Regions from separate parts of the Clostridium saccharoperbutylacetonicum N1-4(HMT) genome, predicted to be linked through region 3. Evidence: riboswitches for the same ligand, from Rfam matches in the RefSeq annotation. Region 3 holds a riboswitch; each other region holds the start of a gene.
What was found. A riboswitch is a leader RNA that binds a small molecule or an ion and turns the genes downstream of it on or off. The one in region 3 is predicted to bind cyclic di-GMP.
Positions count from the first base shown of each region.

Region 1: linked by a shared signal. The riboswitch ahead of CSPA_RS21615 (prepilin peptidase) and the one ahead of CSPA_RS02785 (methyl-accepting chemotaxis protein) in region 3 are both predicted to bind cyclic di-GMP.
Region 2: linked by a shared signal. The riboswitch ahead of CSPA_RS09295 (methyl-accepting chemotaxis protein) and the one ahead of CSPA_RS02785 (methyl-accepting chemotaxis protein) in region 3 are both predicted to bind cyclic di-GMP.

Region 1 covers NC_020291.1:4,857,744-4,865,398, forward strand. The annotation lists gene CSPA_RS21605 (type II secretion system F family protein) at 1-857, opposite strand, end outside; gene CSPA_RS21610 (GspE/PulE family protein) at 877-2,571, opposite strand; gene CSPA_RS21615 (prepilin peptidase) at 2,688-3,440, opposite strand; cyclic di-GMP riboswitch class II at 3,536-3,619, opposite strand; gene CSPA_RS21620 (type IV pilus twitching motility protein PilT) at 3,726-4,763, opposite strand; gene CSPA_RS21625 (bacteriohemerythrin) at 5,004-5,576, opposite strand; gene CSPA_RS21630 (hypothetical protein) at 5,670-6,083, opposite strand; gene CSPA_RS21635 (bacteriohemerythrin) at 6,153-6,569, opposite strand; gene CSPA_RS21640 (hypothetical protein) at 7,401-7,655, shown strand, end outside.
Region 2 covers NC_020291.1:2,096,455-2,104,109, forward strand. The annotation lists gene CSPA_RS09270 (isocitrate lyase/PEP mutase family protein) at 1-599, shown strand, start outside; gene CSPA_RS09275 (GNAT family N-acetyltransferase) at 839-1,339, opposite strand; gene CSPA_RS09280 (MarR family winged helix-turn-helix transcriptional regulator) at 1,393-1,869, opposite strand; gene CSPA_RS09285 (Ig domain-containing protein) at 2,343-3,470, shown strand; gene CSPA_RS09290 (Ig-like domain-containing protein) at 3,852-5,483, shown strand; cyclic di-GMP riboswitch class II at 5,639-5,722, shown strand; gene CSPA_RS09295 (methyl-accepting chemotaxis protein) at 5,855-7,570, shown strand.
Region 3 covers NC_020291.1:633,443-641,097, forward strand. The annotation lists gene CSPA_RS02775 (ABC transporter substrate-binding protein) at 1-190, opposite strand, end outside; gene CSPA_RS02780 (antibiotic biosynthesis monooxygenase family protein) at 981-1,313, opposite strand; cyclic di-GMP riboswitch class II at 1,685-1,767, shown strand; gene CSPA_RS02785 (methyl-accepting chemotaxis protein) at 1,830-3,551, shown strand; gene CSPA_RS02790 (HIT family protein) at 3,952-4,398, shown strand; gene CSPA_RS30870 (CatA-like O-acetyltransferase) at 5,023-5,343, opposite strand; gene CSPA_RS30875 (CatA-like O-acetyltransferase) at 5,306-5,650, opposite strand; gene CSPA_RS02800 (YhgE/Pip domain-containing protein) at 5,986-7,655, shown strand, end outside.

The sequences.
Region 1 (7,655 bases), 2.3 Mb from region 3:
TCTACAAGAGGTAGGCCACTTGCTATCAAAGTAGATAAAGTTCTTGTAAATCTTGATACAATAAGCATTTGATTAAGCTTTTTAAGAATTGGCAGCTTTAATCTTAGCTTACTAAAAAATAGAATTCCTTCATCAGTTTTTCTAAATATATTTAAGAAAAAGCTAATTATAAATATTACTGCTATTATAATAAACCAATAATTTTGAATTCCTTCACTAATCCCCATAATAAATTTAGTAGTCCAAGGCAGCTCCGTTCCACTTTGTTTAAATATATCTATAAAGGTAGGCATTACATAAACTAAAATAAAGGCAACAGCTGCAATTGAAACAAAACCTAATACTATTGGATAAATTAATGCGCTTGTGACTTTATTATTAATTTTATTTTCCTTTTCATAATGAGTTGACATTCTTAGCATTATGGCTTCCAAACTACCACTTGCTTCCCCTGAAGCTACTAAGGAAACTAAAAGCTCTGGAAATACTTCCTTATGCTTTCTCATGGCTTCCGACAGCACTCCACCTTTTTCAACTTCCTCATTAACTGCTTTTGTTGCTTCTCTTAATTTTTGATTTTCAATTTGATTTGCTAATATATCTAAACACGTTAAAATTGGAACTCCCGCATTTAACATAGTATAAAACTGTCTACAAAAAACTGATAAATCTTTTAGTTTAACTTTCTTACTTAACTTTAGTTCAATATTAGCGCTTTGTACTACTTCTTCCACCATTAAAGGGTAATATCCATTGCTAGAAATAAAGGCTATAACCTCATCTTTAGAGTTAGCTTCATATTGTCCTTCTATTTTTTCTCCTTCTGAATTCATAACTCTATATTTAAACTTTCCCATATGTTATCCCCCCTTTAAATTATGCTTTTTTTATCATAGCAATAGTTGAAAGTTCTTCCATTGTAGTGACTCCACTTAATACTAAGTCTTTACATTCACTTTCTAAGGTTTTCATTCCATTTGCTACTGATATATCTCTAATAACATCTGAATTTCCACCTTTATTTATTGCTTCTCTATGTTCTCTTGTCATTTCCATAATCTCATAAACACCAATTCTACCTATATATCCTGTTTCATTGCAATATCCACAGCCCTTTGCTTTATAAAGCATAAGATGCTTGTCTGCATCTTGTTCTAATATTTCCTTTTCATATAAACTTGCTTCATAGGCTTCTTTGCATTTATTGCAGGTTCTTCTAACCAGCCTTTGTGCCATTACTCCCATAACGGAAGTTGACACTAAATATGGTTTAATTCCCATATCTACAAGTCGAATTATAGATGAAGGTGCATCATTTGTATGAAGAGTACTTAAAACTAGATGCCCTGTTATAGCAGCTCTAGTAGCAATTTCTGCTGTTTCTTCATCTCTTATTTCTCCTATCATGATTATATCTGGATCTTGTCTTAATATGCTTCTAAGTCCACTTGCAAAAGTAAGCCCAGCTTTTTCATTTACACTTACTTGATTTACTCCATCCATAGTGAATTCAACAGGGTCTTCTACTGTAATAATATTTACATCACTATCATTTAATTCTTTAAGTATTGAATACAAGGTTGTAGATTTTCCACTTCCTGTAGGTCCAGTAACTAAAATTATTCCATGAGGATTTGAGATTATTCGCTCTAAGCGCTTTAAATTTTCTTCACTCATACCCAATTGACTTTTTCTTAATACAGAAGCTCCTGTATTTAATACTCTTATAACTACTTTTTCTCCATTAACAACAGGTAAAATTGAAACTCTAAGATCGATATCTTTACCATCAACATTAGTCATAATTCTTCCATCTTGAGGTAGTCTCTTTTCAGCTATATTTAAGCCTGCTAAAATTTTAATTCTTGTAACTAATGGGCCTAAGCTTTCTATTCCAAGAGTATTAACAGTTTTAAGTTTTCCATCTATTCTATATCTGATTCTTATTTCATATTCAAAAGGCTCTATATGTATGTCTGATGCCTTAAGTTCAACTGAGTTTTTGAACATATAATCTATCATTTTAACAGCTGGAGCACTATTTACTTCATTTATATCTTCTACAGCTCTTGTTTTAGAATTTCTATTTAATTTTATACTTTCTTTTTCAAGCTGAAGGGCCGCATTATTAACCTGCTGACTACTATAATATATCCCTATAAATTTTTTAATATCAGCTGTCCTTGCTATAAAGGACTCTATCTCAAAACCTGTAGATATAGCTACATCATCTATTGCAAATATATTTAAAGGATCTGCAAGCGCAACTTTTATTTTATTATTATCAAAGCCAAAAGGAATTAATATATATTTTTCACATAAATTCTCAGGAATTAATGTTATTGCTTTTCTATCAAAATTAATTATATTTAAATCAACCTTTTTAATTCCTGTCTGTTGTTCAATAGCTTCAATTATATCTTCTTCAGTGATTATTTTAGTATCTACCAATATTTCTCCAAGCTTTTTACCCAGAGCCTTTTGTGCCTTTAATGCTTCTTGTAATTGATAACTGGTAATTTTTCCTGCGTTCACCAGTATATTCCCTAATCTTCTTTTCTCTGTAGCCATTTCTCATATCGCACCTTTCTATCTCATATTCTCCCATGCAATATTCTTCATTAGTATAAAATTGTTCTTAAGCTTTTTCAATCATTAGTATGTTAAAAGCTTATTATAATTTGCTCTTACATTAAATAGTTCATATATAATGTTAATATTTCTACTCCAAATAACATAGAAATCAAACTTCCAATTGCTATACATGGTCCAAAGGCCATTTTATCTTTTGCTTTTTTAAGTTCTAGTAGCAAAATTATTATTCCGACTATTCCTCCAAGAATAACTGCTAAAAACAATCCAAGCAAAATTCCTTTAATCCCCAAAAATAATCCACAGATGCCTGCAATTTCAATATCACCTTCACCCATTCCTTTTGTCAAATATACTATTAAGCCTATTATTCCTCCACCGATAATTCCACCTAAAAGCAAATCTATAACTCCATTTTTATTTATAATAGCCTGTAATATTACAAATCCAATTCCAACAACTCCACCAAAAATAATCGTATTTGTAAACACAAATTGTGTATCAAAGTCTATCATCCCAATTACAATTAAAAGAGATGCTAAAACACAATATTTTAAAGTAATAATTGTTAATCCAAATTTTAAATATATTAATAAATATAAAATTCCATTAACAATTTCAATAACTGGATATCTTACAGAAATTTTAGCTTTGCAATACTTACATCTTCCGCCAAGAAATATATAACTTATTATTGGAATAAGCTCAAGCGGTTCCAGTTTATGGTCACAATTTGTACAATGAGATGGTGGAAAAGCAATAGATTGTTCCAACGGTATTCTATAAATACAGACATTTAGAAAACTACCTATGACCAAACCTAAAACCAAAACCAACACAAAATCCATTTCAATTTAAACCTTTCCATTTTTATTCATTTATGTATTTTAAGAGATTAATTTGTAATTTTTTTCTTTAAAAAAGCGCGAAAAACGACCCTAAAAAAATTTAAGGCCGGTTGCACTACTAACTCCTCATGTATCAAGTGCCCATCTACAATACATGATTCATAGTCTTCTTAAACAAATTAAATTATCTTATTTTTAATATAATAATATCATACTACTATTAATTTACAAGTGTATTTTGTAAATTTTCACAAAACACTTTAACATAAATTTAAATATATAGGATTAATTAATTTTATTATTTCTAATCCAGGTATCATATTCTTCTTTTGAAATTATATTATTGTTAACTAATCTTCTTAAATCCATTTCCATTGTTTGCATTCCAAACTTTGACCCCATTTGAATAAAACTATTGATTTGTTCAAAATTTCCTTCTCTTATTAAGTTTTTTATGCTTGAGGTACATACCATTATTTCCATTGCTGCCGACCTTCCAATTCCAGATGCATTTGGCAATAAAACTTGTGAAACAACTCCTCTAAGCAAGGATGATAATTGAATTTTCACTTCATTTTGATGACCAGCTTCAAAGGAATTTATAATCCTATATATACTATTTGCTGCTCCCATATTATGAAGCGTTGAAAAAACCAAATGTCCTGTTTGTGCTGCTCTTAATGCTATTTCGATAGTTTCAGGATCTCTCATTTCTCCAACTAATATAACATCTGGATCTTGTCTAAGTGCTGCCCTAAGACCAGCCGCATAACTTTTAGTATCTTCTCCAACGTCTCTTTGATTTATCACTGACCTATTTGTTTCATGTATATATTCTATTGGTTCTTCTAATGTTATTATGTGCTTTTCCTTATTCTTGTTAATTTCATTTATCATTGCTGCTAAAGTTGTGCTTTTGCCTGAACCAGTTGGTCCAGTAACTAAAACTAAGCCATCCTTTAATTCCGTGAATTCTTTCAAAGCTTCTGCTGTTGATATATCACTAAGTTTAGGAATCTTTTCCTTAATAATTCTCATACATATTGCATAACTTTCTCTGCATTTAAACGCATTTACTCTGAAATTACAAATTCCTTTCCTATTATATTTAAAATCAATTTCTCCTTTTTCGAGAAACTCCTCAAATTTTTCTGGCATTAAATCTTCAATATATTCTCCAACTACATCATGTGAAATAATTTCTTCATTTGCTCTCACTAGATTGCCATCAATTCTTACCATAGGAGTTAATCCAGATGTGATATGAATATCGGATGCACGTTTAATATCAATGGTATCTAGTAATTCATCTATCTTTGCCATAATTTTACGCCCCTTTATATAAATTAAGCTACTGCTTATACTATTAACTTGTAACTACATTAAAAATATCACCATTTTTCTAAATGTGTCAATATCTTCTGAAACTAATATATAATAATAAAAAAACACTAAATTGAAAATAGTATATAAAAGATTATTTAACTAAATAATCTTTTATATATGCATTTCTTAATTTAGTGCTTTAATTTTTCATCTTACAAATAATTTTAGACCTAAAAATTATTTCCTGATTTTTCTCATTAAGAACTCCCCAAAATCTTTATCTAAATTTATAACGTGTCTTCTATAAGATGTAAGCATTTCTTGCTGAATTTCTACTACAAATGTAGTTGATAGCTCATCTTTTTCTATAACTCTTCTCAAATCATTTATTTGATTTTTAAATTCTTCATGCTCTTTATGTACTAATCCATAATTATGATATTGATTTTGCTTTTGAATAGATTCCTCTTCAATAAAGTGTTTAAGCAAACTTTCTTCTAACAAATCTAAAGATTTAATTATTTCTTTTTTTTCCTCTTCCTGCTCCATATCATAAAATAGCTTATTAGCATATTTAAATATTTCCTTATGTTGCTTATCAAGATTATCAATTCCTGTTGATAAAGACTTGTCCCAATTTGTATTATCAAAGAAAATCACAATTTCTCCACTATTATTATCATTTTCATTCTCATCTAATATCGTAGTCTTCACTTTCATATCCTTATGTTGCTTTATATTTTCTTCTATTCTTTTTAATTCAATATCTTTTTTTCTTTCCCCACCTTTTTCGTTTGTAACCATATACATACAACCACTCCTCACATAAATTTTATCAAATACCCGCCTTAATTTTACATTTCTACATATTTATTGTTTTCCCTCTCATTTCTATGCAACAAATTATTCCGAATTAATTTTAATAGATACCTTATTTAAATAAAAATCAAATTTTTCAATTGAATTTATAAACCCATTTATAATTTTACCAACAGCATATTGTTCTTTCGTAATTATCATATTTTCATTCGGCTCAGGAATAAAACATTTACACCCATCAACAAATACACCATAGATTTTTTTTACAATATTATCTCTAAACTTTAATATAAACCTTTTTCTATACGCACGACTTTCAAAAGATTTATTTGCCCAATCATCATAACAACAATCATCACTATTTTCCAACCAACTTATATCATTTTCTATTACAATATCAATATCATATTTATAAAAATAAACCCCTGACTCATCATCATAATTCCAATCACCCATTGTACTATTACATATTTTCTCAAAATATTCATCATATCTCATATTTCTCAACTCCTTTGAAACAATATATACTAAAGCCTCCTCTCATATAATAAAATCCCAATATTACATCTAAATTGTAACTTTACATTTTTCTTTTAAAAACCTTCCAAAATCTTTATCTAATTTCTGTATATGATAATTCCAAAAATCTAGTATTTTTTGTTGCATATAATTAATCACTGCCCCTGTGACACCATACGACTCATATATATATCTTATGTCTTGTAAATGATTTCTAAACACTTGATGTTGTATACATTGCTGATTATACTTCCCATAATTATACTTTCTCTGAATTTCTTCTTCTAATTTACAATGATCATTTGTGTATTTTTCAAGAAAATCTAGTATTCTAATCACTTCTTCCTTTGTCGCCCCACTATTCACTGATTCGAAAAAATAATTAATTCTTTCAAGAAGTTCCTTATGCTGATTATCAATATCCGGATAGCCAATTTCTAAAGATTTTTCCCAAATTAACTTCATAAAATCACACACCCTTTATATTAAAATATTATTTAACTAATTTTATAATATCATAATATTTTAGCTTTTATATAAGCTGTCATAACAATTATTTTGACAATAAATTGTTTTTTTCTTATTTATTCGCAAAAAGTGCAGCCAAATCATTGACTGCACTTTTTGAACCTTTATATAAGGAGAATAAAATAATTGGATTTAAAGTTCTACATATTCCATATATTTTTCTTTGGTTTTCGACACCATATATAACAACCCTTAACTTTTTCTATTTTCACTATAACATATTATCACATTAAATTCCATACTATTTTTTGTGCTTGACTGCATTTTATTTTTCGACAAAGTATGTTTTTTATTAATCTCTAATCATTTTTTCTGTATTATTAATAAATATTTTTTACTGTTTACATTTATGACACAATTTTGTAACATTTTAAGTATATAATATATCTTGTAATTCTTTTTAACATATTATTTATTCCATATAAATAATATGGGATAGAAATGACTTATTTCCCCAAAATTAAGTCATTTCTTTTTTTATGCAAAAAACCATTTTCTATCTATTCCTAGATAAAAAATGGTTTTTAAAAGTTAATCTGTCCTTTAAAAATATCTTATATAATCGGTTTACAATTTATCGTGCATAAACCAAACACTTTGCCATTCCAATATATAATTATTTATCAATATCTATCACTATTTATTAATTTTTTACAATTTTCCCTTGAAATTTCCACCACATAGTTGTATTATAATACTTAATTGAGATTAATTGGAAACAAAATCATTTTTTCTCAGTTTATGTTGTAAAATAAAAGGGGGATTTTTATGTTAAAAAAATTTTTAGGGATTACATTAACTATGCTTTTATGTCTACCATCAAGTGTAGCATTTGCAAATAGTAATGTTAATTCATCAAGTGAGAAATTTACCACTTTCACAAAAACTCTTAGTAATAGTTCTAACCAAAATAGTGACTACAAAAAACTCTTAGCCAACACAAACATAGCAACAGGAAATAAATCATCTGATTTATTAGAATCAGAAAAAGTCGTTGATAGTAACATAAAAATAGGAAAGTTT
Region 2 (7,655 bases), 1.5 Mb from region 3:
ATTTTAAGAACACAATTAAAGAATTCATTAATACAGGTGTGTCAGGAATAAATATTGAAGATCAAGTTCATAATATGGAATGTAAAAAATTAAGAATTATAGATGAATTGGACATGTTAAATAAGATTAAGGATGCAAACAGTATTAAATTTGACCTTGGAAAAAATGATTTTATTATTAATGCTAGAACTGATGCACTCTTGTCATTAAGTAATAGGAAAGAGGCACAGAAATTAGCAATAGATAGAGCAAATAAATACTTAGAGGCTGGTGCAGATCTTTGTTTTGTAGCATATGTAAAAACACTTGATGAAGTTAAGTTGTTATCAAGAGAAATTAATGGACCTATTAGTATTGCTGCAGGACTACAATATAATATACAAGAATTTTCAATAAATGATTGCATTGAATTAGGAATTGCGAGAGTAAGCCTTCCTACAGTTATGATTTTGAATTCGATTGAAAGTATGGTTAAAAAATTAAAAGAAATAAAAAGTACTGGTAACTTTAATGAAATAATTAAGGACATCAATTTATTATATAATAGCAATCTGTTAGAAGAAATTTTAAATGGAAAAAATAAATCTTTGTTACAATAGTTTAACTTGGGTGAAGTAGCAAAAATTATATGCCTCTTATAAAATAGAGATGAACTTTCTATTTTATAGGAGGCATTTTTTTATTGTCGAGTAAAGTATAAAAATTTCGATTTTTTAAGCCAGTTATATCAACACTTAAGAATGATATGGCTTGTGAAAATGTGATTAAAAGAGAGCGTAGAGCAGCCACTTTTTTATGGGAAGCACTTTATTTAAAAGATTAAATTTCATACTATAAATTAATCAATTCCAATTACTTTGCTTCTACGCTCCATTAACACAGTATCATGCCAAATACCATTATTCATTTTTGCTATCTTTTCTCTAATTCCTATTTCTCTAAAACCACAGTTTTCATGAAGTTTAATACTTGCAACATTTTCTTTTATAATCCCTGATTGTAAAGTCCAGAAGTTATTTTCTTCAGATAGTTTTATCATGTCTATCAGAAGAGCATGACCTATTCCTAAACCTCTGTAATTCTCGCCTACATATATGCTGACCTCAGCAACGCCAGAATAAACACATCTGCTTGAAGTAGCACTTAGAGTAATAAAACCAAGTACTTTTTCATTTGATTTAGCAACTAGTCTACAAGATTTCACATGTCCATTATCCCAAGCTTCAAAAGTTGGTACTGAATTTTGGAAAGTAGCAATACCAGTATTGATGCCTTCTAGATAAATTTGTGAGACTTCGTCCCAGTCAGAATTTTTCATTTCTTCAATTGTATAATTCATAGTCTATTAACTCCTCCAATATAAAAAATATTTTATCAGTAAGAATGAACTAGTTATACATTTTTTAAATTTTCATCATTACAACAGTTAGATGTGTTTTCAGCCTTAGTAAGAGCCTCAATTATAATATTTAATCCATTAAAAACTGTTAAACGTTCTTCAGTAGATATTTGATTAAAAATATTCATAAATTTATCATCCATTTTACTTTCAATATCTCTAAAAAGAATTAAACCTTTATCCGTTAATTTAATATCTACACTTCGTCTATCTGTTTTTGACTGAGCTCTAAATACAAATTCTTTTTTTACAAGGCTGTCAACAGTTCTACTCATGGTACTTGTGTCTAAACCTATCAATATAGCTAAATCTTTTAAGGTAATACTCCCAATGCGTCCTATCTCAACTAAGGCATGGCATTGAGCTAAAGTAACTTCTAAACAACAACTGTCTTGCTTGTTTAATAAGCCAAGTTTTCGCTCTAATAATCTGATTAATTCTCTAAAATTTTTACTATTAATATCATTCAAAGATATCACTCCTTAGGTAAATAATAGCACTAATAGTTGTAATACACAATTATTGTTTAATACAAATTAATTAGATTTTAACTTTTCATTTTGTTTTTTTAATATTACTGAGCACTAGTAATTGATTGCGATATTGAGATGCATAAATTTAAGATAGTGCTAATACAAAGTTTAGCTGTATCTTGTTTATGCTATTATTTTAGTCTCAACATCGCAATCAAACCAACTCAAATGGTGCAGAATTGAATAAGTGTAGATAACATTAAAGGCTTAAATAAAAAGTCTTTTTTTGTTATCTATTTTAAGCAAAATAGTATAAAAATGGATAATATTAAATGTAAAAAATTACTAAATTTCTTAGATATAAAGGAATTTGTATTACGATTATTGTTGGATTTTACCAGGTATGGAATTAGAATAAGTATATAGAATGCGCATTCGTTTATTATTGAAAAATAAAGGAGAAATGATAAATGAAAAATTACTTTAAAAAGTTTTGTTTAATGTTTGTTATGGTATTTACAGTTATTAGTGTTGGATTAATTCAAAATGGAACTATGGCTAGTGCGGCTACTACATATGATGCTAAAACATTGGATACTGGTATCTATTGGTTTGGTAAAGGAAATGTATCTCAAAAATTCGTTTCAGGAGAAAGTAATAAATACTTTGACTCTTCTAAGCCAACTGTTATTTATATTCATGGCTGGCAAAAGGATAAAACAGAAAAGCTATATAGAGAAATTTTTAATCCTAGTCACAATGATTCTAGTTACGGTGCTGATGTAGATACTGTGAATTATTGGGTTGATAAAGGATGGAATATAGGTATTTTTTACTGGAATCAATTATCCGATGAATCTGAAGTTAAAGATGCAGAAGCTAAAATTTGGACAACTTCTGGATCTAAAGGTATGAGATGGAGAAAAGTTGACGGTAGCTATAATTCAATCAATGTACCTACTGTATCTGCTGCTCAACTTTTTGTAGATGATTATGTAAAAGCTATGAAAAATTTTTCGGGTAGTGAAATAAGATTGGCAGGTCATTCTTTAGGAAGTCAAATGGTTATAAATGGTGGTATGCTTATCAGTAACTTAGTTGATAGTGGAACAATTAGCAGTAATATTTTACCTGATAGAATATGTTTGCTAGATCCATTCTGGTCAAAGGGTGAAAAATCTTATTTAGACAACAAATGGACTGGGGAAGTTAGCCGTAATTATGTCACATCATTAAAAACAAAAGGTGTTGTTTTTGAACAATATAAGTCAAGTAATATAAATGATCTATGGATTGGAGATAGTAATGACGGAATGAAACAGTTAACTGCTTTTATAGATGTTTATCCTGATTATACTGGTCTGATAAACCAAGCTTCTAAACATGGAGCATCAAGAGATTTATATTTTTATTCAATGGGATTTGATGCTCCAGCCGAAATGGTAAATGGAGTTGATACTGGAAATGATGCAGGATATGCGCCTACTAGTACTTCAAGAATACTTGAAATGATGAATTCAAAATATAAGTGGACACAAAATGCTGGAAAATCTACAAATACTCCTGCTGATGATAATTTCAATAAAACTACTAAATAAAAATATTTATAGTAGATCATATTAATTAACCACTACAAAATTGTAGTGGTTAAGATTTTGGGCATCAAATCATTACAAGTTAAATATGAATAGCACTGTTCACATAAGTGCAGTAATGATGCTACATCATAAGAGAATAAGGTGTACAAGTATATAAGTGCAGATAACCTTAAAGGCTTAAATAAAAAGTCTTTTTTTTGTTATCTATTTTAAGCAAAATAGTATAAATATTGATAATAAAACATGTAAAAATTTACTGAAATTCTTAGATATAAAAGAATTTGTATTACGATTATTGTTGGATTATATTGGGATAACAATTAAAATAAATATATAGAATGCGCATTCATTTATTATTGAATATAAGGGAGAGAATGATAAATGAAAAATTATTTTAAAAAGTTTAGTATAATGTTTGTTATGACATTAGTTATTATTGGATTTGGTATCATTCAAAATGGAAGCAGTGCTAATGCAGCCGATATAGGATGGCAAAGATATGAAAAAACATCTTCTTATTTTTTATATGAGGGGAGTTGGTCTTACACTAATGGTTCGGCTTATCTTGATGCATTTACATATAATTCTTCAGCTGACCTTAGATTCAATTTTTATGGAAGCAAGTTGAGATTTTATTCATTAGGGCGTTCTGATCATTCTTTAAATGCTGTAATAAACATAGATGGTATAGATTATCAATTTAAAGAAACAACAAGCTATTCAAATGATTATTCTCTAGATTTTGAGAAAAATGGACTGGAATTAAAGAATCATTCAGTAGTAGTAAAAAAGCTAGATGCTAATAATAGATGTCTATCATTTAGGGCTATAGATATAGATTCAACAGGAAAGATGTTGCCATATGATTATACAACTTTAACAGCTTTAACTAGTGAAACTAGCAATGCTATAACATTGAAGTGGAACACAGCTAATAGTAGTAATGTTACAGGTTATAATATAAAAAGATCAACAACATCAGGTGGAACTTATGAAACAATAGCAACTAGCAGTGATACTAGTTATACAGATACAAATGTACAATTGGGTGTTACTTATTATTATATTATTACACCTATTATCGCTAGTAAAGAAGGAACTAAATCAAATGAAGCTTACGCAATATGTAAATTTAATGAATCAATATCATTAGATAAATCATCAATAAATGTTAATGTAGGTGATACACAACAATTAACAGCAACAACAACTCCAGCAGGAGCACAAGTAACTTGGACATTAGATAATACAGGAGTAGCAACAGTAGATTCAACTGGAAAAGTTACTGGAGTAAAAGAAGGAAGTTGTACAATAACAGCTACAACTGCTAATGGCTTAACTGCAACCTGTGTTGTAACTGTGACTAAAGAAACTAAGTCGATTTCCTTAAATAAGTCAACTACAAGTTTAACAATAGATGATTCAGAAACCTTAATTGCAACAACAACTCCAGCTGGTATAAATGTTAAATGGAGTTCATCTGATACCTCTGTTGCAACAGTAGATTCAAATGGAAAAGTGACAGCTATAGGTTCAGGAACAGCAACAATAACAGCTACAACATTAGATGGAAGCAACTTAAGTGCGTCATGTTTAGTAACTGTAGCACAAAAAGGAAATGATCCAGCACAAGCAGGTTCAGAGTATATAACTAATATTGCTCATGCCAAAGGTGATAATACGAATAATCCTGGCGGAGAGGTTACGATTATATTTCATGGAACAGCTGATACTACATTGAGTGTAGTAAAAACAGCAGATGTAAAAGACGTATGGGTAGGAGATAATTTTACATATACTCTTGTAATCACTAATACTGGGACAAAGACAGCTAAAGCAGTGGTAGTTAATGATCCAGCACCAAATCATATAGATTTTAATGTTAGTGGAGTAACAACTACTCAAGGAACAGTTGATTCAAGTTCGACATCTAAAAATATTATAGTTAACGTTGGAGATATTCCACCTACAGGAACAGTAACAATTAAGATACCAGCAACAGTTATAGCGTAAATTAATTGTTTGAAAAGATAATTAAATATAAAGTTTATAAAAGGTGCTTGCAGGATGTAGGTACCTTTTAGTATTGTTATATAATGGGGAAATATAGTGTGTAAATATATTATTTGTTGATTTTAGGCGAAAAATAGTATAATATTAAATTCATAAGAAAATGTGGAAACAGTGAAAAATTCTCTTTATTTGGGCACTTTGAGAATTTAGAGTTAATAGTGCAACCGACCACTAATTAGTTTAACGCTGATTAGTGGTCTTTATTATTTAAAGCAGAAAGGGGCTATGCTTTATTTAGTTGTATTATGAAAATGATAATAGAAAATTATATCTTTAAATGTTACGGAGAGGAATCTAGGGAGGAATAAATTATGAAATGGTTTGAAAATTTAAAAATTAAGCAAAAGTTGATATCCGCATTTATAGTAGTAGTGCTATTTATAGTGATTGTTGGGGTTATTGGTATTGCAAATATGAGAGCAATAAATTTAAATGCAATTTCTATGCATGATTACAATCTAGAATCTATAAAGCAACTAACTACTATAAGGCAAAATGTAAGTGACATAAGATTTGATGTATTAAAGATTGATGCTCAAAGAAATATGAACAATCAAAATGATGCACTTGAAAAAGAAATTAATAAATTAGAAGATGAAAATAATAGTATTATAACAAATTATGAAAAATCAATATTATCTGATGAAGAAAAACCAACATTCTCACAACTTAAAGATAATTTAAAAACATACAAAAGTACATATGAATTAGTTGTGAAACTTGCAAATGAGAACAATTATACAGAGGCTGATATAAAATATTCACAATTATCATCGATAAGGACAGAAATATATACTAATCTGAGTGATTTAATAAAAATAAATACAAATCAGGCAGATAACTCATATAGTGAAAACAACTTAATGTATAAAAATTCTTTATACAAAATAATTACAATAGCATCTTTAAGTTTGCTAACTGCCATTATATTGGGTATTTTGATATCAGTTTGGATTTCAAAGCAGATAAATAAAGTTTTAAAATTTGCTGAAGCAATTGGAAGAGGGGATTTAACTCAATCAATAAAAATTGATACAAAAGATGAAATTGGAAATCTATCTAAAGCACTGAATAAAGCTAGTAAGAACATAAAAGATTTAGTAAACGAGATAATTAATAGCGCTGGCGATATGAGTGCAACAAGTGAAGAACTGTCAGCAACTGTTGAAGAGGTTTCTTCTAAAATGGAAGTAGTAAATGAATCGGTAGAACAAATATCAAAGGGAGTTCAAGATTTAAGTGCTACTACTGAAGAAGTAAGTGCGTCAACAGAGGAAATAAGTGCCAATACAAATGGGCTTGCAAACAGAGCAGGTGAAGCTGATACAGCTGTAAATGAGATAAAAAAACGAGCAGTTGAAATTAAGGCTAAAGCAACAAAGGATATAGAAGAGAGTAATTTAATTTATATGAAAAATCGCTCTGATATCTTAAAGGCTATTGAGGAAGCAAAAGTAGTTGAAGAAGTTAAAATGATGGCTGATTCTATTGGAGGTATAGCTGAACAAACAAATTTATTAGCTTTAAATGCAGCAATCGAAGCGGCAAGAGCTGGAGAGCAGGGAAGAGGCTTTGCTGTAGTTGCAGATGAAGTAAGAAAGCTTGCAGAGCAATCTTCACAGGCAGTTGTAAATATTCAAAATATGGTTATGCAAGTACAAACAGCAGTAAATAAATTATCACAAAGTGGAGAAAATGTACTTGATTTCATTGATAATAATGTAAAACCTAATTATGAATTTCTTAATAAAACAGGTATGCAATATGGGAAGGATGCTGAATTTGTAGATAACATTATAGGCGAAATTTCAGAAGCATCAGCTAACATGAATGATGTGATTGAACAAATAGCATCTGCGATACAAAATGTATCTGCAACTGCACAAGAATCAGCTGCAAGTTCTGAGGAAATATCAAATAGTGTTAATGAAGTAACTTTTGCTATCAGTGATGTGGCAAAATCTGCGCAAAGCCAGGCAGAACTGGCACAAAAGTTAACGGAGATGGTACAAAAATTTAAAGTATAAAGACTAAATATAACAATGTAATATATAATAGTAAGCAGTAGCAGTTCACAATCCACTTCCTAAAACAAAAGCTTATATCTGCACA
Region 3 (7,655 bases):
TTTCAGGATTTATATAAGCAAAAGGCGGGGCATCTGCTGAAACAAAAGTTAGTGTCCCTTTTTCTTTTATTGTTTGTAATCTATCCTTTACTGATGCAATATTGGTTGTTGTAATTTTACTACTATTCGTATCACATCCAATTATTGCAATAAGACCTATAATAACAATTAAAGTGAATATTTTTTTCATAAGTAAAAATCTCCTTAAAACGTGAACTATTTTTTATAGTTATTGTTTGAAATTGAAATATGACTTATTCATGTTTTAAAGAATTTCAAATTTAAAAAAGAATAGTTTTATTGTTGGCTACATATAATCTACGATTTATTTTTGCTACGTCAAATCTACATGTTATACAGAGATTAATTTTAATATAAGATGTATTAAGTTTAGATATAGTAGAGAGCAGTAAACAAACAGTATACCTGTAACCAAAGACATTATTTCTTACTCTTGCATGAATTTTATTTCACTAGCTACATTATATCTGGCATTGGATAGAATATAAATTAATAAGTTTTTTATTAGTTTATAATTCAATATTTCTAAATTTTATCCCAGGCATAAAGCAAGATAAATTCCATTAAAGTAAGTAAAAATAAGGACTTAAGAAGAATTTTTTGAATGTTAGCTAAAATTCATAAAACGGCTGGTAAATTTTTGTGTGGAAGTTGATTCTAAGAGGGATGAATGGTATTATTGATTTTAAGGAATGGCTATTTTGCTATGGATTAACTTCAACATGAGATGTATTTAAATCCGATCCAATGAATAAGATGCAAATCTATATTAAGATTAACTTCAACATTAGATGTATGTAAATCTAACTAGTTAGTACAAGTTATTCTAGTATTACGCAAAAATCACACTATTCATTTTTTAGTTGAATAATGTGATTCTTAAATCAGTTATTAAATTTTATATAATCTATAAATTCAAAGTTCTTGCTGATTCATAGAGCAAGCTGAAATTTCTGTAATTATTCCCTGATGAATTTTACATCTGAAGAAGGAACCTCTACAGTATCAGAAACATATCGCTCAACCTTCATGTGCAGATCATACTTGTTTCTTAAATGTGCAATAGTTGTCATCATTGGTGAAGCATGATGGGCGTCAATTGCATTCTGATCTCTCCAACTATCGATAAGTAAAACTGTTTCAGGATCATTCATCGGAAAGAAATATTCATATTTTTCATTTCCATCTTCGTTACGGATGGCGGCAGCAGTACCGCTGTTTTCCATTTCTTCTGCAAATTTTCTGGCATTTCCGTTTATTCCTGAATAGTATAAATTTACAGTGATACTCACTATATTCACTCCTTCTTCAAGTTATAATGTATATAATAAATTATAACATATTTATAAAATATCCCATTATTCAGTTTTCAAAGAACATATTTTTTATTTATTACATCAAACTGCTAATTTAAGCATATTTTTACCAATATAAGGTTTAGGCACTTCCATTTGAAAAAGCCACAGTGCATTTATACAGCACATAGCTTAAAGTCAGCTGATCATGTGATTTGAGGTAATGAATATATTTTGATTGTTATTTTCAAGGTAAGAAATAAGTTTAACTGAACACTTTATCAATAGTAGAATAAGTGTACATTTGTATATGTAGGTGATATAATATTTATATAGTGAATATTATAATATTTTGTAATATAGTGTCATGGAAAGTTGGAAACGATGATGAGTTCTTTTATTTGGGCACCTTAAGAATTCGGAGTTAGTGGTGCAACCTGCCAACAATTAAGTTATTAATTGTTGGCGGGTTTTTTTATTGAAATTTTAAGTATAAGGATAGGAGATTAAAAAATGAGATGGCTTAATAATTTAAAGGTAGGTAAGAAATTAACATTACTTATAATATGCTCTTTAATAGGGTTATTTGCAGTAGGTATAACTGGATATTACTTTTTACTATCATCTAGTAAAAGTATTGATTCTATGTATAATGAAAGGTTATTATCCAGTGAATGGCTGAGCGAATCTAGAGTTCATGCAAGAGCTATTACAGCTGATATCTATAGACTTATGGTAACAACGGATAATGCAGAAAATGAGAGTTTAATTAAAGATATTGATAATCGTGCTGAACAATTTAATAATTATATGAATCAGTATAAAAATTTAAAGTTGGATTCATTTGAAACAAGTAAGATAAAGGAAATAGAAGATAAATTATCAAAGTATAGAGAAGGTAGGAAAGTTGTTATTAGTTTAGCTAAAGAAAATAAAAATCAAGAAGCGTATGAGTATTATGAAAAAAATGTTGATATATATGTACAAGCTTTCATGAATAGTTTGGTTGAACTTGGTGATCATAATAGACAAATTGCTGAAGAAATAAATAATGCAGATAAATTAAATTTTAAGATTGCAGTAGGAACGTTTTTAATTATAGTTATCACAGCATCAATTTTGATAATTGTATTAGGAGTACTTATAACAAAACGTATTACTAAGAGATTAAATGATTTTGTAATATTTATAGGTGCTTTATCCCAAGGTGATTTTTCATTAAAGATAAAACCAGAGAATCTTAAAGATAAAAGTGAGTTTGGTACAGTATCCAATGCTTTAGATAAGATGACAAATAATATCAGAGAATTAGTTAAGCAATTAGGAGATACATCAAAACAATTAGTATCATCTTCAGAAGAATTAACTGCAAGTGCTGAACAATCAGCAGATGCATCAAATCTTGTTGCTACTGCTGTAACTACTATGGCGAATGGTGCGGATGATCAACTTGCATTTGCTAATAGTACTACTAAAGTAGTTGAAAATATATCTGATAAAATAAATGTAGTATCTGAAAATACAAAATCAGTTTCAACATTAACGGATAATGCTCAAACTTCTGCAAATGCTGGTGAAGAAGCAGTAGAAAAAGCTATTAATCAAATGGAAATAATAGAGAGAAAGACTAATGAAACGTCAACAATTATTAGTGAGCTTGAAGAAAAGTCAGCGAAGATTGGACAAATTATTGATACAATTGAAGGTATCTCAGAACAAACCAACCTACTTGCGTTAAATGCAGCTATAGAATCTGCAAGAGCAGGGGAAGCGGGGAAAGGTTTCAGCGTAGTAGCAGATGAAATTAGAAAATTAGCAGAACAGTCACAAGAAGCCACTAAAGAAATAGCTAAAATTATTAACGATGTTCAAAGCAAAACTAACAGTGCAGTTTCAGTTATGAATGAAAGCTCAAAAGAGGTTGATACAGGAGCAATGGTTGTAAATGTTGCAGGTACAAGTTTCCGTGAAATACTTCAAATGATAAGTGCAATATCTGAACAAATTCACCAAATATCAAAGTCCATCAATGAAATAAGTGTTGGGACTAAAGCATCAGTTACTTCAGTAAATAATATCCAAAACATAAGTATGAAGATAGCAGATGAAACACAAACAATATCAGCAGCAGCAGAAGAACAATTAGCATCTGTTGAGGAAATAGCTTCATCTAGTAAAATTTTATCTCAAATGTCTGAAGATTTAGGAAGTATTATAACTAAATTTAAAATATAATTTATGGTAGCTTGTTTATAATTATTTAGAAATTTAAATTATAAAGTCAAGTGAGGATGTTGTAGAAAACAACATTATTAAAAAATTGAATAGTAAAAATAGAAATTGTTTTAGAAGTCTAGTAGTAATGAATTTGAATTGATTACTACTAGATTTTTTTAATTTAATTTTATTTTAACTAGTATTTTCGTGCCATTTTGATTAATTTAAATATTAGAAGAAGGATTATATCATATTCCACATATAAATGAGCTACATAATAATATGAGGAGTATATATAATGTGTGTGATATTTTGTAAAATATGTTAAGATAAGTGTTGTATAAAATTACAATCTAATGAATAATAGTAATTAAGTGTTAACTAAAGATACTTAATATTTTATGTAGGAGGTTATAGAATGAGTTGTAAAATGTGTGAAAAGCAAAAAAATATTAAAGATGACCCATATTTTATTATGGAACTTGAAACAGGATATGTAATTTTAGGATGGTTCCAGAGGTTCAAGGGTTATACGGTTTTCAATTGTAAAGAGCATGGTCCTGAATTACACAATTTAGAGCATTCTTTTAAAATAAAACATCTTGAAGAAATGTCTATAGTAGCAGAAGCAGTTTCTAATATATTTAAGCCTGATAAGATGAATTATGAACTACTTGGAAATGGATGTTCTCATATTCATTGGCATTTATATCCGAGGGTGAAAGGTGATACTCCTATAGTTAGCTCGGTATATCAATTGTCAAATGAGGAATTGTTTGATGAATCTACAAGACCGAATGAGGAGCAGAGAGAAGAAATGAAAGAAAAGATTAAAAATGAAATTGTACGTCTACTTTCAAGATAAGTATTAATCTACTTATATACATCATACTTAAAATAGTAATAGTGAAAACTATTATAAATGGAATCATACCTATCCCTCCAAGAATCATAATTGTATTAATTATAACACTTATTCAATTTTCAAAGAACATTTTTTAGTGGTTTTATAATTCAATATTTCTAAATTTCATCCCAGCCATAAAACAAGAAAAATTTCATGAAAGTCGGTGAAAATAAGGCATAAAGAAGAACTTTTTGAGTGGTAGCTAAAATTCATAAAACAGCTGGTAAATTTCTATGAAAAAGTTGATTCTAAGCGGAATGGATGGTATTATTGATTTTAAGGAATGGCTATTTTGCTATGGATTAACTTTAACATGAGATGTATTTAAATGAGGAATGATGACAGGCAATGAAGTAAGAGACTGGAGATTAACTTTAACATGAGATGTATTTAAATTAGAGTACAGGATGTGTTGTTTGCATTTTTTGAAAGATTAACTTCAACATTAGATGTATTTAAATCCCAATAGTTAGTACGTCCTATTATTTTGTAATAAAAAATATCACGATATTCATATATTATTCTGAATATTGTGATATTAAAAATTGTTGTTTACAATTTAGTAACTTATTTAATTTATAGTTAATATTCATTCAAATAAGTCTGTAATAGATCTGCTAACTTTCCGATATGTATTCCATCGACAAATGAATGATGTGCTTGTATGGAAAATGGAAGCATCATTTTTCCATCTTTCTCGGAATATTTTCCCCAATCAAATAATGGTGTGGCATTATCCTTTTTACCAGAATTAGTATGTGAAATATGTGTATAAGATATCCATGGTAAAGGTGAAAATTGAAATATATCATTACCTAATGGACCTGTAAAGTACTCCTTTTGGTTTGAAGCTGCCTTAGTGGCCTCAATTACATATTCCTCCAATGTATCTTTCTTCAACATTAACAACTTTAAATAACTCTGTTTCCTTATTCAAATAGGTAAATGCAGTATCTATTCGGTTAAATAGTACAATTTTTTCGTCTACAAAACGATATCTAAATTCTTCAATAGTATTTGCACATTTTGAAACAACATAGATAAGAGACATAGTAAAGGAAAGCTTCTTTTCTTTTGTCTTTTTTAGAAAATTGGTAATATCTAATTCAAAAGTTACGCAAAATGCTGGCTCAATACTATTTCTAAATATCTGACAATGCAATGCTCGCTTCCAATTTTTTTCGTCAATCTCTTTATAAGTATTTGACATACGTTATACCTTCTCTCTTCAAAATATTATTTACTAAATTATAACATATTTACACTACACATTATTCGACCTTCAAATCAACGATGGTATTTAGGATAAATTGTCCAAGTGATATTATACAAATAAGTGATACTTTAAGTCAGGAAGATATCACCTCAATTATCCATTTCTTTTACTTTAACTTGATTATGAATCATTTAATTCTTTAATGGAAAATATAAATAAGAATCATTTTATTTATAGTGTTTACTGTTAATTAATAAAATTTATATCAAGTTAAAGAAAGGGAGATATAAAAGTTTATGAGTATAATATTTAAAATCTATAAGAGGGATATGAAAAAAATAATAACCAATACTCCTCTCATGATTATAATAGTGGGATTACTTTTGGTTCCAGCCTTATATGCTTGGATTAATATAATAGCTTCTTGGGACCCCTATGGTAATACCAAAGGTCTGTTAGTGGCAGCTGTAAACAATGATAAAGGTGCTGAAATTAAAAATATGGAAATTAATGTAGGTAAGGAAGTAATAGATAAATTAAAAGATAATCAAAGCATTGGCTGGACATTTGTTGAACAAAATGAAGCAGAAAATGGAGTGAGATATGGTAAATATTATGCAAGTATAACCATACCAGAAGATTTTTCAAGCAGCCTTCTTTCTGTTGCAGCAAATGGTGAACCTAATAGAGCTAAACTAATTTATTCTGTTAACGAAAAAATTAATGCCATTGCGCCAAAGATTACAAAAAGCGGACTAACCAGCTTACAAAGTGAAATAACCAAGTCTGTTACTGAAGAGGTAAGTAACACAATACTTAACTATATGAATGCCTATGGTACTGAGTTAGAGCAGATTAAACCTCAGTTGGAGAATTTTATAAATGTGGTAAGTGATATAGATACTAATCTTCCCCAAATTGGAGAAAGCATAAACAATGCTTATAATGGGGCTGTAAATATGAATAATTTTATAAAAAATATTCAAGGAAATATATACAATATAACAAATTTTCTAGATAATGCTCAAAATGTTATTAAAGCTAGTAATGATTTTTTTACTAAATTCAATAGTGCCATAAAAAATATCTCTCCATATATCAAATCTGATTTAGCAGGGATAAAAGCTAATGTAAATGGAGCAAAAGACAACCTTAACAGCTTTAAGAATTCTGTAGATACAGATGCTAAAGGAGCGCAGGAGGCTTTAAAGGCAGCTGATGCTAATGTGGAAAACGCAATATCTGTTATTAATAATGATATAAATATACTTCAATCTATAAATGATATTTTACATAGTGATTTACTTTCAAGTTTCATAAACAAAATGCAGAATATTAGAGATCAACTAGTACAAAATAAATTAAATATAGATAATCTTATAAAGACTCTAAGTAACGGTAGTAAAAATTTTTCTGATGCAGTAGCTTCTGTAATACAAAATATAGATAAAATATCTCAGTTTATGGATGATTCAATAGGGAATTTTGATAACACAATTTCTCCACAAATTAGTAGGTTAGTAAATAATACTACAGACATGGCAAATAATTCGTTAGGGCTTTTAGAAAGTGAAAAAAATACTATGCCTTTAATAAATAATTTACTAAAAGATGCTGACATTGGGACTGCTTTAGGAGAAGAACATATTAAAAGTATTAAAGATAAATTTCCACAGATTGAGGAGAGTATTCATGCTAATACGGAAAAGCTTAAAAATTTGAATGATGATGAAAAATTCAATGAGCTTGCGACTTTTTTGCAGAAGAATACAAAAAACGTAAGCAGCTTTTTAGCAGATCCAATTGAGTTAGTGCAAAATAGAGTATTTCCTATCCCTAATTATGGGTCAGCTATGGCTCCGTTTTACAGCACTCTTGCTATTTGGGTGGGAGGATTTACATTACTTTCTATATTATCGGTGCATGTAGAGCCATTTGAGAAGGTTAAAAATTTAGGAACAACAAAAATGTTTTTTGGGAGATTTTTAACTCTTGCTAC